3 regions of the Pantoea agglomerans genome follow, and region 2 is predicted to be linked to each of the others. Evidence: predicted binding sites of a transcription regulator. Region 2 holds the regulator's gene; each other region holds the start of a gene.
The links. Region 2 encodes PurR, which represses purine synthesis genes. Its sites were predicted from a motif close to CANGCAAACGTTTGCNTG; they were not measured.

Region 1 (3,583 bases), 1.5 Mb from region 2:
TGCGAAAACTGACGGCGGAACACGCGGGAAAAAGTCTGCTGCGAGTCATAGCCGTACTGCATCGCGATATCAAATACCGGACGCTGCGTCTGGCGCAGTGCTTCCGCCGCCAGCGTCAGGCGACGCTCACGAATGTAGCCACCCAGCGTCTGTTTCGTCACGGTACGGAACATACGCTGCAGGTGCCACTTTGAATAGCCTGACCTGGCCGCGACGTCATCGATCGACAGCGGCTTATCCAGGTTTTGATCGATCCAGCGCGTCAGGGAGTGAATGATCTCTTCTTGCATCATAATCTCGTCCTTTAGTTCTGAGGGATTCGTTATTTGACGGAGGCGAGTATAATTCCTCAAGTTAACTTGAGGTAAAGAGCCAGATGAAAAAAGATCGCAACTACCCAAAACCGGTTCTGACGCCGGGCGAAGTCGCGCGGCGCAGCGGCGTGGCGGTTTCCGCGCTGCATTTTTATGAGAGCAAAGGGCTTATCTTCAGTACCCGCAACGGCGGTAACCAGCGTCGCTACAGCCGCGACGTGCTGCGCCGCGTCGCCATTATCAAGATTGCCCAGCGTATCGGCATTCCGCTCGCCACGGTCAGCGACAGCCTGATGCATATCCCCGCCAACAAGCGCATGTCGACCCAGGAGTGGGACGCCCTGACGCAGCACTGGCGTGAGGAGCTGGATAAGCGCATCGAAACCCTGACGCGGCTGCGTAACGACCTCGACGGCTGTATCGGCTGTGGCTGCCTGTCGATGCGCGACTGTCCGCTGCGCAATCCCGGCGACCGGCTAGCGCAGCAGGGGTCCGGCGCGGTGCTGCTCGATCCCGAACAGGATGATAAAGGCGAGCCGCCGCGCTAAAGAGGATGAAGGCTATACTTGCCAGAGGCTCACAACAGGAATTGACTATGATTACCGTCCACCATCTTGAGCAATCGCGCTCGCATCGCGTGCTGTGGCTGCTGGAAGAGCTGGAAGTGCCTTACCAAATCAAACGCTATCAGCGCGAGGCGTCGATGCTGGCGCCGGAAGCGCTGAAGAAGGTCCATCCGCTTGGCAAGTCGCCGGTCATTACCGACGGCAATCAGGTGATTGCTGAGTCGGGCGCCATTCTTTCCTGGCTGGAAAGCAAATATGACCGCGAGCAGCGGCTGACCTCCGCCGACGAGCAGGCGCGTCTGCAGGCTAATTACTGGCTGCACTACGCCGAAGGCTCGCTGATGCCGCTGCTGGTGATGAAGCTGGTCTTTAGCCGTCTCGGCAAGGCGCCGGTGCCCTGGCTGCTGCGTCCGGCGGGCGCGGCGCTGGGCAAGGGCATACAGAAGGCCTGGCTCGATAAGCAGCTGGTGCCGCATCGCCAGATGATTGAGCACCATCTGGCCGCTCAGCCCTGGTTTGCCGGCAAGCGCTTCAGCATCGCCGATATTCAGATGAGTTTTCCCCTGCTGGCGCTGCAGTCGCGCGGCGGCCTGGATGATATGCCCGCCACGGCGGCCTGGCTAAATACTGTGCAACAGCGCGCCGCCTGGCAGCGCGCCGTGCAGCAGGGCGGCGAGGTGCTGCCAGGGGGCTAAGCGGCAAAAAAATCCCGCGACATCAGAACCTAACGCGACGGCGGCCCTGAAGCGGTCGCCGCACAACCCCGCAAAAAGCCCCATCAGCGCCTCTTTTTGTCCTGAATTTAAGCGAGGAAGCAGTTGAAAATCGGCGGCCAAACGCCGGATAATCCCGTGCCTTTAATCTGGCCGCATAGCGGACAGCTATCCGCCGCGAAGTAAACGTTTGCCTGCCGCCTGGCGCGCTATGGTGCCGGGTCGATAACCAGGGATTTTGCAGGCTGCGACGCAGGGCGTTTCACACAACAAAAAATTTTGAGGCTCAACTATGTCATATGAATCACGCTCGTCCGCTGGCAAGCTGGACGCCTGGTTCTCTGTTTCTGCACGCGGCAGCAGCGTCCGGCAGGAAATTCTGGCGGGACTGACCACCTTCCTGGCGATGGTCTACTCGGTGATTGTGGTGCCCGGCATGCTGGGCAAAGCGGGCTTTTCGCCCACGGCGGTCTTTGTCGCCACCTGTCTGGTCGCCAGCGTTGGCTCAATCGTCATGGGATTATGGGCCAATCTGCCGATGGCTATCGGCTGCGCCATCTCGCTCACCGCCTTTACTGCCTTTAGTCTGGTGCTCGGCCAGCATATCAGCGTGCCGGTCGCCCTCGGCGCGGTGTTCCTGATGGGGCTGCTGTTTACCTTTATCTCGCTGACCGGCATCCGCGCCTGGATTTTGCGCAATCTGCCGATGGGCGTGGCGCACGGCACCGGCGTGGGGATCGGCCTGTTTCTGCTGCTGATCGCCGCCGACGGCATTGGGCTGGTGGTGAAGAACCCTGCGCCTGGCCTGCCGGTGGCGCTGGGCCACTTCACTTCGTTTCCGGTAATGATGTCGCTGCTGGGGCTGGCGGCAATCGTCGGGCTGGAGAAGCGCCGGGTGCCGGGCGGCATTCTGCTCACCATTATCGCTATCTCGGTTCTCGGACTTATCTTCGATCCGGCGGTGAAGTTTCAGGGGCTGTTCGCCTTGCCCAGCCTGCGCGACGGCCAGGGCAACTCGCTGCTGTTCAGCCTGGATATTATGGGGGCGCTACAGCCGGTGGTGCTGCCGAGCGTGCTGGCGCTGGTGATGACGGCGGTGTTTGACGCCACCGGCACCATCCGCGCGGTGGCGGGGCAGGCGAACCTGCTGGATGAGAAGGGCCAGATCCTCAACGGCGGACGCGCGCTGACCACTGACTCAGTCAGCAGCCTGTTCGCCGGCCTGGTCGGCGCGTCGCCTGCGGCAGTCTATATCGAATCCGCAGCCGGCACGGCGGCGGGCGGTAAGACCGGCCTGACGGCGATTGTGGTTGGCCTGCTGTTCCTGGCGATTCTGTTTATGTCGCCGCTCGCTTATCTGGTGCCCGCCTACGCGACCGCGCCCGCGCTGATGTATGTCGGCCTGCTGATGCTGAGCAACGTGGCGAAAATCGACTTCGGCGACTTTGTCGATGCGATGTCCGGCCTGGTAACTGCGGTCTTTATCGTACTGACCTGCAATATCGTTACCGGCATTATGCTCGGTTTCGCCACCCTGGTGGTGGGCCGCCTGTTCGCTGGCGAGTGGCGCAGGCTGAACGTTGGCACCGTGGTGATTGCCGCCGCGCTGGTGATGTTTTACGCCGGTGGCTGGGCGATCTAGCAGTAAAACCGGGCGAGCGCCGTCTCGCCCGGCTCGTTCTCTGATTTTTCGCCGCGCCGCACGCGTGACTTGTCATTCTCTGCGCACTTTGCTTTACACTTTAGCGCTCACAACATTTTTTCTGACTTTACGATTCGCCTAAGGAAAGCATGGAAATCTTCTTCACTATTCTCATTATGACGCTGGTGGTGTCGCTCTCCGGGGTGGCCGCGCGCATCTTGCCGTTCCAGATCCCGCTGCCGCTGGTGCAGATCTTCGCCGGTGCGCTGCTCGCCTGGCCGACCTTCGGCCTGCATGTCGACTTCGACCCGGAACTCTTCCTTGTGCTGTTTATTCCGCCGCTGCTGT
Region 2 (3,583 bases):
GCGCCGCCGCGCAGGAGCTGCACCGCGTGCCCTCTGCCGTCAGCTATACGGTGCGCCAGCTGGAAAGCTGGCTGGCGGTGCCGCTGTTCGAACGGCAGCATCGCGACGTGGCCCTCACCCCTGCAGGCGAGCATTTCGTGCGTGAAGGACGCGAGGTTATCAAAAAAATGCTCGCCACCCGCAGGCAGTGTCAGCAGCTGGCGAACGGCTGGCGCGGCAAGCTCAGCATCGCGGTTGATTGTATCGTGAAGCTGCCGCGCAGCCGCCAGCTGGTTACTGACTTCTATCGCCACTTTCCCGATATGGAGCTGCATATCAGCTATGAGGTATTTAACGGCGTCTGGGACGCGCTGGCGGACGGGCGCGTCGATGTGGCGATCGGTGCCACCCAGGCGATCCCGGTGGGCGGGCGCTTTTCCTTTCGCGATATGGGCGCGCTGAACTGGCGCTGCGTGGTGGCGCGCCAGCATCCGCTGACGCAGCAGCCGCAGCTCGACGATGACGCACTGCGCGCCTGGCCCTCGCTGGTGCTGGAGGATACCTCGCGCGCGCTGCCGCGCCGCATGACCTGGACGCTGGATAACCAGCGGCGTCTGGTGGTGCCGGACTGGCAGGCGGGGCTGGCCTGCGTGCTGGATGGGTTATGCGTGGCGATGATGCCGGGCCATGTGGCGCGCCCGCTGCTGGATAAGGGGGAGCTGGTTGAGCTGACGCTGCCAACCGCCTTTCCGGAAAGTCCCTGCTGCGTGAGCTGGTCGGAAGCGGGCGCATCGCCGGCGCTCAGCTGGCTGCTCAGCTATCTCGGCGATGCGCAAACGCTCAATCAGGAGTGGTTAAGCGAAGATTAACGGCGGTAGTCGCGGAACGGACCGTCGCCGACTGAACGACGCTCAATCAGCGTGGGATGCACTTCAATGGTCTGCGACACTTCGCGTTTGCTGGTGATGCGATCCAGCAGCATCTCCAGCGCTTTTTCGCCGAGCTGGGCTTTCGGCTGATGCACGGTGGTGAGCGCCGGGGTAAAGTAGCGCGCGTTGCGCACGTTGTCATAGCCGATCACCGAAATATCCTGCGGCACGCGCAGCCCCATCTCGTCGGCAGCGCAGATCGCGCCCATCGCCATAATATCGCCGCCGCAGAAGATCGCCGTCGGGCGCTGCTTCTGCTGCAGGATTTGCTGCATCGCCTGATAGCCCGATTCCGGCTCGAAATCGCCCTGCACGATCCACTCGGGACGCACCGAGATGCCCGCTTCCTCCAGCGCTTTCAAAAATCCCGCATGGCGGCCGCCGCCGGTGTTACGCTCCAGCTGGCCGGGGATCGCGCCGATATCACGATGGCCGCGTTCGATCAGATAGCGGCCCGCCAGATAGCCGCCCTGGAAGGCGTTATCGAGCACGGTATCGGTAAAGTCGCCGCGCGATTCGCCCCAGTCCATCACCACCATCGGAATATTGCGGTTCTCTTCCAGCATCTTCAGCAGATCGTCCGGATACTCGGAGCACATCACCAGCAGGCCGTCGACGCGCTTCTGCGCCATCATTGACAGGTAGGCGCGCTGCTTCTGCAGATCGTTATGGGCGTTACCGAGGATCAGGGTGTAGCCGCGTTCGAAGCAGTGATGCTCGACCGCTTCGATGATTTCCGCAAAATAGGGCGCTTCGCTGGAGGTGGCGAGCAGCCCCAGCGTTTTAGTGTGATTGACCTTCAGGCTGCGCGCCACGGCGCTGGGCGAATAGTGTAATTCCTGAATCGCCTGCCAGACGGCGTTGCGCGTCTCTTCCGCAACGAAGCGCGTTTTGTTGATCACGTGGGAAACGGTGGTGGTGGAGACACCCGCGCGCTTCGCGACATCTTTAATTGTTGCCATTAAAAAGAGACTCCAGGCTTACCAATAACTCACTGATAAGCATAATGTTAAACGTTTGCGTCCGCTAAGCGAGATTTCTGTTAATTCGCTACAGTTTTTGTCGGTGAAATACTCACTGGGCAGGACAAAACAGGGGCTGTTGCGTGCGAACGGCATCAGCGTTGCGTCAGTTGCGCAACAAAGCCGGGGATTCTAACAAGGCTTGCGGGATAAAACGAGATTTTTACCGGTAACTATGGGAAAATCCCTGAAGACCCTGAAAACTGTGTGGATAAGGAGAGGTAATGAGCACTGATTTGAAACTGGCATTGGTGACCACGGGCGCGGCGCTGCTGATGATTGTGGCCTTTAGCTTTACCGCCGTCATGCACTAACGACAGCGATAAAAAAACCGGGAAAATCCCGGTTTTTTTATGGCGTTTAGCGAATGGTTTTCGGCGTCATCATGCGGCGCGCGCCGATATAGTGACGCTGCCAGTAATCGTCTGAAAGCCCGCTGATCTGGATATCTTTTCCGGTGCGCGGCGACTGAATAAATTTACCGTTGCCGAGGTAGACCCCCACGTGATCGGCGGTGCCGCGACCGTTGATACGGAAAAAGACCAGATCGCCTTTCTCCAGCGACTCGCGCTTCACCGGCGCGGCGTCACGCAGGTGATACATTTCGTTGGCAGTGCGCGGAATTCTGAACTTCACCAGATCTTTATAGGCGTACCAGACAAGGCCGCTGCAGTCGAAACCGGTGTGCGGCGACGTGCCGCCCCATTGATAAGGCTTGCCCAGCTGACCCATCAGCTTGGTCATCGCCGTTTCGCGCGCTTTCTGGTAGCGCAGGCGGTGGGACTTGCTCATTTTGATGGTGCCGCCGTCATCGGCGTCCAGCAGCGAAGAAGTTGCAACTTTGGCGCTGCTCAGCGTGCGCTGGTGGCCATAGCGCTGCTTACGGGAAGACTTCAGGGATTTTTTCGTTTCGCCGGCGGAATGAGAAAGGGCGGCCGTTTCGATTTTCTTCTGCTTTTTCAGTTTGAGTTTTTGCGCAGTAGAAGGGCGCGTTTTTTTCGCGCTGGTTTTAACCGGTCGCCGTTTGCGTCGCTCATCTTCGCGCGCGCTTTTTTTCTCTGCCTTATGCAGGCTGGCTTTAACCGGCGCTTGCGGCGAGGCCGAAGCGATGTTCATGAAAAGCTGCGCGAAAGCTAATATCAAGAGCGTAATCAGTAATCGCATAGTCCGGTTACAGGGTTAGCGGTTACGACAACAGGCCGTAACGAGGTTAGAAAAATCTGATCGGAGATCAGCGCCGGGGCCATTCTAAGCCAGGTTTTTTTCAAAAGTTAAGCCATTTTTCTATTAAACTGTTACAGGGTTGCATCTGACTCATAAATGAGCGATTTCAGCAGGTTATAGCAGCAAAGTTATTACCAGTTATGAATGGCTTAAGTTTTGATTATCGTCAGAAAAAGTCAGAACTTTACGCAAGAACTTAACAAACATGGCGGTTTCGTCCGGCAAGCGAGAAAATGTCGTTTTCAGGGATGGGGCGAAGTCGCTACAATAAACAAACACGAAGTAAGGAATTAAGGAAGGCAATTATGAGTACTGTAGAAAAAATTCAGCGCCAGATCGCAGAAAACCCGGTCCTGCTGTATATGAAAGGCTCGCCGAAACTGCCAAGCTGCGGTTTCTCTGCGCAGGCGGTGCAGGCGCTTTCTGCCT
Region 3 (3,583 bases), 2.0 Mb from region 2:
GTCTGGAAAGGCTGCAACAAGAGCGGGCATGAGCTGCTGCTTGAGGTGATTTTGCCCGAAAGCAATCCCGATCGTAACGAAGCCCACTATCTCACTATCCTCAGCCACTTCTATCAGCTGGGTATTCAGCCCGACTGGTGGAAGCTGCCGCCGCTGTCGGCGGAGAGCTGGCAGGCGATCGGCGGCCTGATTGAGCAGCAGGACCCTCACTGTCGTGGCATTTTGCTGCTGGGTCTCGACGCGCCGGAAGAGACGTTAAAGGCGGGTTTCGCCGCGGCGGCGCAGGCCCCGTGGGTAAAAGGCTTTGCGGTGGGGCGCACTATTTTCGGCCAGCCGTCGCGCCAGTGGCTGCAGGGCGAGCTGGATGATGCGGCGCTGGTAGAGAAGGTGAAGGGCAACTATCTGCGGCTGATCGGCTACTGGCGTGCTGCGCGCGGTTAGTCGCGGACTGGTTATAGAGGCGGCACAAAAGCTTAAGAGCGGGAGGCATAAACCGAAGAAGCGTCCTGCGCCAGGGGCAAAAACGCATAGCCTTGGCCCGGTAACGGACGCACCCCGGGGATGAGGTGCGGATCCGCGCGGGGCGAGCGAGCATGGATGCATAAGCGACTTTGCGATCGGGTTATGCCTCACGCGTCAGCACAATGCCGCTCACCTCAACGACGGGAAGAATCCCGTCGTTTTTCTTTCAATAGCTTATTTCAGCGTGATGCTCTGAATGATGCTGTCCGCATCGCTCTGCGCCTGCTGCTGGTTGTCGCCCGGCAGGGTAATCTGCAGCGTCAGCAGTTTGCCGTCGACCTTCGCCAGAATCACCGAGGACCAGGAGGTCTGGTTATTGGCGGAGACCACGCTGTCCAGACGCTGCGCAGGCTGATCTTTCAGGGTAATCGCTTTATCAGAGACCACCTGCAGCTGCGGGTCGCGGTTGCGCTGCTGCTGTTCCAGACGCTGCGCCAGCACATCCAGCCCTTCGTTAGTGGCTTCGCCGGCGATAACGATCACGGCACGCGCGCCGGTTTCATCGGCGTAAACATGCATATTCGTCGTCTGGTTGCCCAGCTTGCCGCTCTTGTCCGACATGCCTGCCGGCAGCGAGAAGCTCAGCTTGCCGTCCAGCAGCGTTACGTTCTGCGCCGACTGGCTGGCGCTGGTGCCGTTGCTGCCGGTGGCGTCATCTTTCTTCTGATCGCAGGCCGCCAGGCCCAGCACCAGTAAGCCAATTCCCGCATATTTCACTAAGTTTCGCATCTGAATCCCTTTATTTGATTCCAGTAAGGCGTTCATACAACTCGAATCAGGCGGCAAAAGCAACCGCCCGATTGTCAGCAGATCTTAGCGGGTGATGGCGAAAGGCTCTATCGCCGCTTAGCCGAAATTTATCTGCGGGCGCTGCGAGCGCTCCGCCAGACGTTTCAGCATCGCATTGAGCAGCACACCGTAGGCGGGCAGGAAGAAGACCAGGCAGATCAGCACTTTAAAGCTGTAGTCCACCAGCGCGATCTCAACCCAGTGCGCGGCCATAAAGGGGTCTGTGCTCTTATAGAAGGCGATAAAGAAGAAGGCGAGCGTATCGCTGATATTGCCGAGGAACATTGCGCAGCCCGGCGCAATCCACCACTGCGGCAGCTGGCGCAGGCGGTTAAAGACGTGAACGTCGAGGATCTGCCCCAGCGCGTAGGCCATAAAGCTGGCGCAGGCGATGCGCGCGACGAACAGGTTAACGTTTTGCAGCGTCGCCAGGCCCTGCCACTCTCCCTGATAGAAGAGGCTGGAGACCAGATAGGAGACAAACAGCGCCGGAACCATCACCGCGAGGATAATGCGGCGTGCCAGCGGCGCGCCGAAAATACGCACGGTCAGATCGGTGGCCAGAAAGATAAACGGGAAGCTAAAGGCGCCCCAGGTGGTATGGAAGCCGAAAATAGAAACCGGCAGCTGCACCAGATAGTTGCTGGAGATAATCACCAGCAGGTGAAACAGGGAGAGCCAGATCAGCGCATGCTGACGCTGACGCGAAGAAAATGCGATCATCGTTGGACCTTTTTCATATTGGGGTGAGGGAACCCATTGCCGCGCAAAACTGAGCCAGCGCGACGGTATCAATGTTAAAAACCGCGGCATCTTACCGCGTTGTGCTATTTACGCAATGGTTAATTTTAACGCAATCGTTCTCGTCTTGCGTCTGCGGGGCGGCGCGTTAAAATGAGCGCCCCCTGTTTAGAACCGAGTGATTTATGAGCGACAACTTCTCCCATGCCGACCATCAGCTGGATGCCCTGGGCCTGCGCTGCCCGGAGCCGGTAATGATGGTGCGTAAAACGGTCCGCACCATGCAGGATGGGGAAACGCTGCTGATTATCGCCGACGATCCGGCTACCACGCGCGATATTCCCGGCTTCTGCCGCTTTATGGAGCATCGCCTGCTGGCGCAGCAGACCGAGACCCTGCCTTATCACTACCTGATCCAGAAGGGCCTCGGCGCCTGATCGTCGGGCGCGCTACCTGTGACGCGCGCGCAGCAGCCGCAGCGCGTTAGCGGTCACCAGCGCCGTTGCGCCGGAGTCGGCGACCACCGCCAGCCACAGGCCGGTCAGCCCCAGCAGCGTCGTCACCAGAAACAGCGCCTTCAGCCCCAGCGCAATGGCGATATTTTGCCGCAGCGTGGCGCGCGTGCGTCGCGCCAGCGCGACCAGCGACGGCAGCAGCGGCAACGCATCGCGCGTCAGCGCGGCGTCGGCGGTCTCCAGCGCGATATCGCTGCCGCTGCCCATGGCGATGCCGATGGTGGCCGCCTTCATCGCGGGCGCGTCGTTGATACCGTCGCCGACCATCGCCAGCGGGTGCTGCTGGCCCAGCGCGCGAATGGCATCAACCTTGTCGCCAGGCAGCAGGCCGGCGCGAAAGTCGATCTCGAGTTCGCGGGCGATCGCCGCCGCCGCGCGCGGGTTGTCTCCGGTGAGCATCAGGCTCTCAATGCCCATCTTCTTCAGCGTCGCCAGCGCGGCGCGCGCGTGGGCGCGCAGGTTATCGCGCAGCGCAATCGCCCCCAGCGGTTCGCCGTCGCGCAGGATCGCCACCAGCGTTTGCCCCTGTTCTTCCTGTTGCAGGATCTGTGCGCGCTGCGCGGCGCTTAATGTCTCGACGCGGCCAGGGGAGAGCAGTTCCACCTGCGCGCCCTCTATTTGCGCAGCGATGCCGCTGCCCGCCAGCGTCATCTGATGGCTGGCGCAGGGCAGTGCCAGCTGCCGCTCGGCGGCGGCCGTGACGATCGCGGCCGCCAGCGGATGCGTTGAGCCCTGTTCCACCGCCGCCGCCAGCGCCAGCAGCTCATCTTGCGAGGCGGAGGCGAAGCAGAGTACGGCGGTGACCTGCGGTTTGCCCTGGGTCAGGGTACCGGTTTTGTCGAAGGCAAAGGCGCGAACCTGGCTAAGGCGCTCCAGCGCCGCGCCGCCTTTGATCAGCGCGCCCTGGCGCGCGGCGGCGGCGAGGCCGGAAGTAATGGCGGCAGGCGTTGCGATCACCAGCGCGCAGGGGCAGCCGATCAGCAGCAGCGTCAGCCCTTTATAGATCCACGGCAGCC

Region 1: a site for PurR is predicted at 1,773-1,790, ahead of LB453_RS20440 (NCS2 family permease). Genes of this name have one in related genera too.
Region 3: a site for PurR is predicted at 2,162-2,179, ahead of tusA (sulfurtransferase TusA). Genes of this name have one in related genera too.

Annotation. Positions count from the first base shown of each region.
Region 1 covers NZ_CP083809.1:3,711,213-3,714,795, reverse strand. Annotated here, with positions in the region: gene soxS (superoxide response transcriptional regulator SoxS) at 1-293, opposite strand, end outside; gene soxR (redox-sensitive transcriptional activator SoxR) at 377-862, shown strand; gene LB453_RS20445 (glutathione S-transferase family protein) at 910-1,575, shown strand; gene LB453_RS20440 (NCS2 family permease) at 1,886-3,235, shown strand; gene LB453_RS20435 (Na+/H+ antiporter) at 3,385-3,583, shown strand, end outside.
Region 2 covers NZ_CP083809.1:2,186,979-2,190,561, reverse strand. Annotated here, with positions in the region: gene punR (DNA-binding transcriptional activator PunR) at 1-848, shown strand, start outside; gene purR (HTH-type transcriptional repressor PurR) at 845-1,870, opposite strand; gene LB453_RS13150 (YnhF family membrane protein) at 2,155-2,244, shown strand; gene LB453_RS13145 (C40 family peptidase) at 2,291-3,094, opposite strand; gene LB453_RS13140 (Grx4 family monothiol glutaredoxin) at 3,457-3,583, shown strand, end outside.
Region 3 covers NZ_CP083809.1:212,493-216,075, forward strand. Annotated here, with positions in the region: gene LB453_RS03400 (bifunctional 5-dehydro-2-deoxygluconokinase/5-dehydro-2-deoxyphosphogluconate aldolase) at 1-441, shown strand, start outside; gene LB453_RS03405 (DcrB family lipoprotein) at 697-1,251, opposite strand; gene LB453_RS03410 (7-cyano-7-deazaguanine/7-aminomethyl-7-deazaguanine transporter) at 1,369-2,034, opposite strand; gene tusA (sulfurtransferase TusA) at 2,238-2,489, shown strand; gene LB453_RS03420 (zinc/cadmium/mercury/lead-transporting ATPase) at 2,502-3,583, opposite strand, start outside.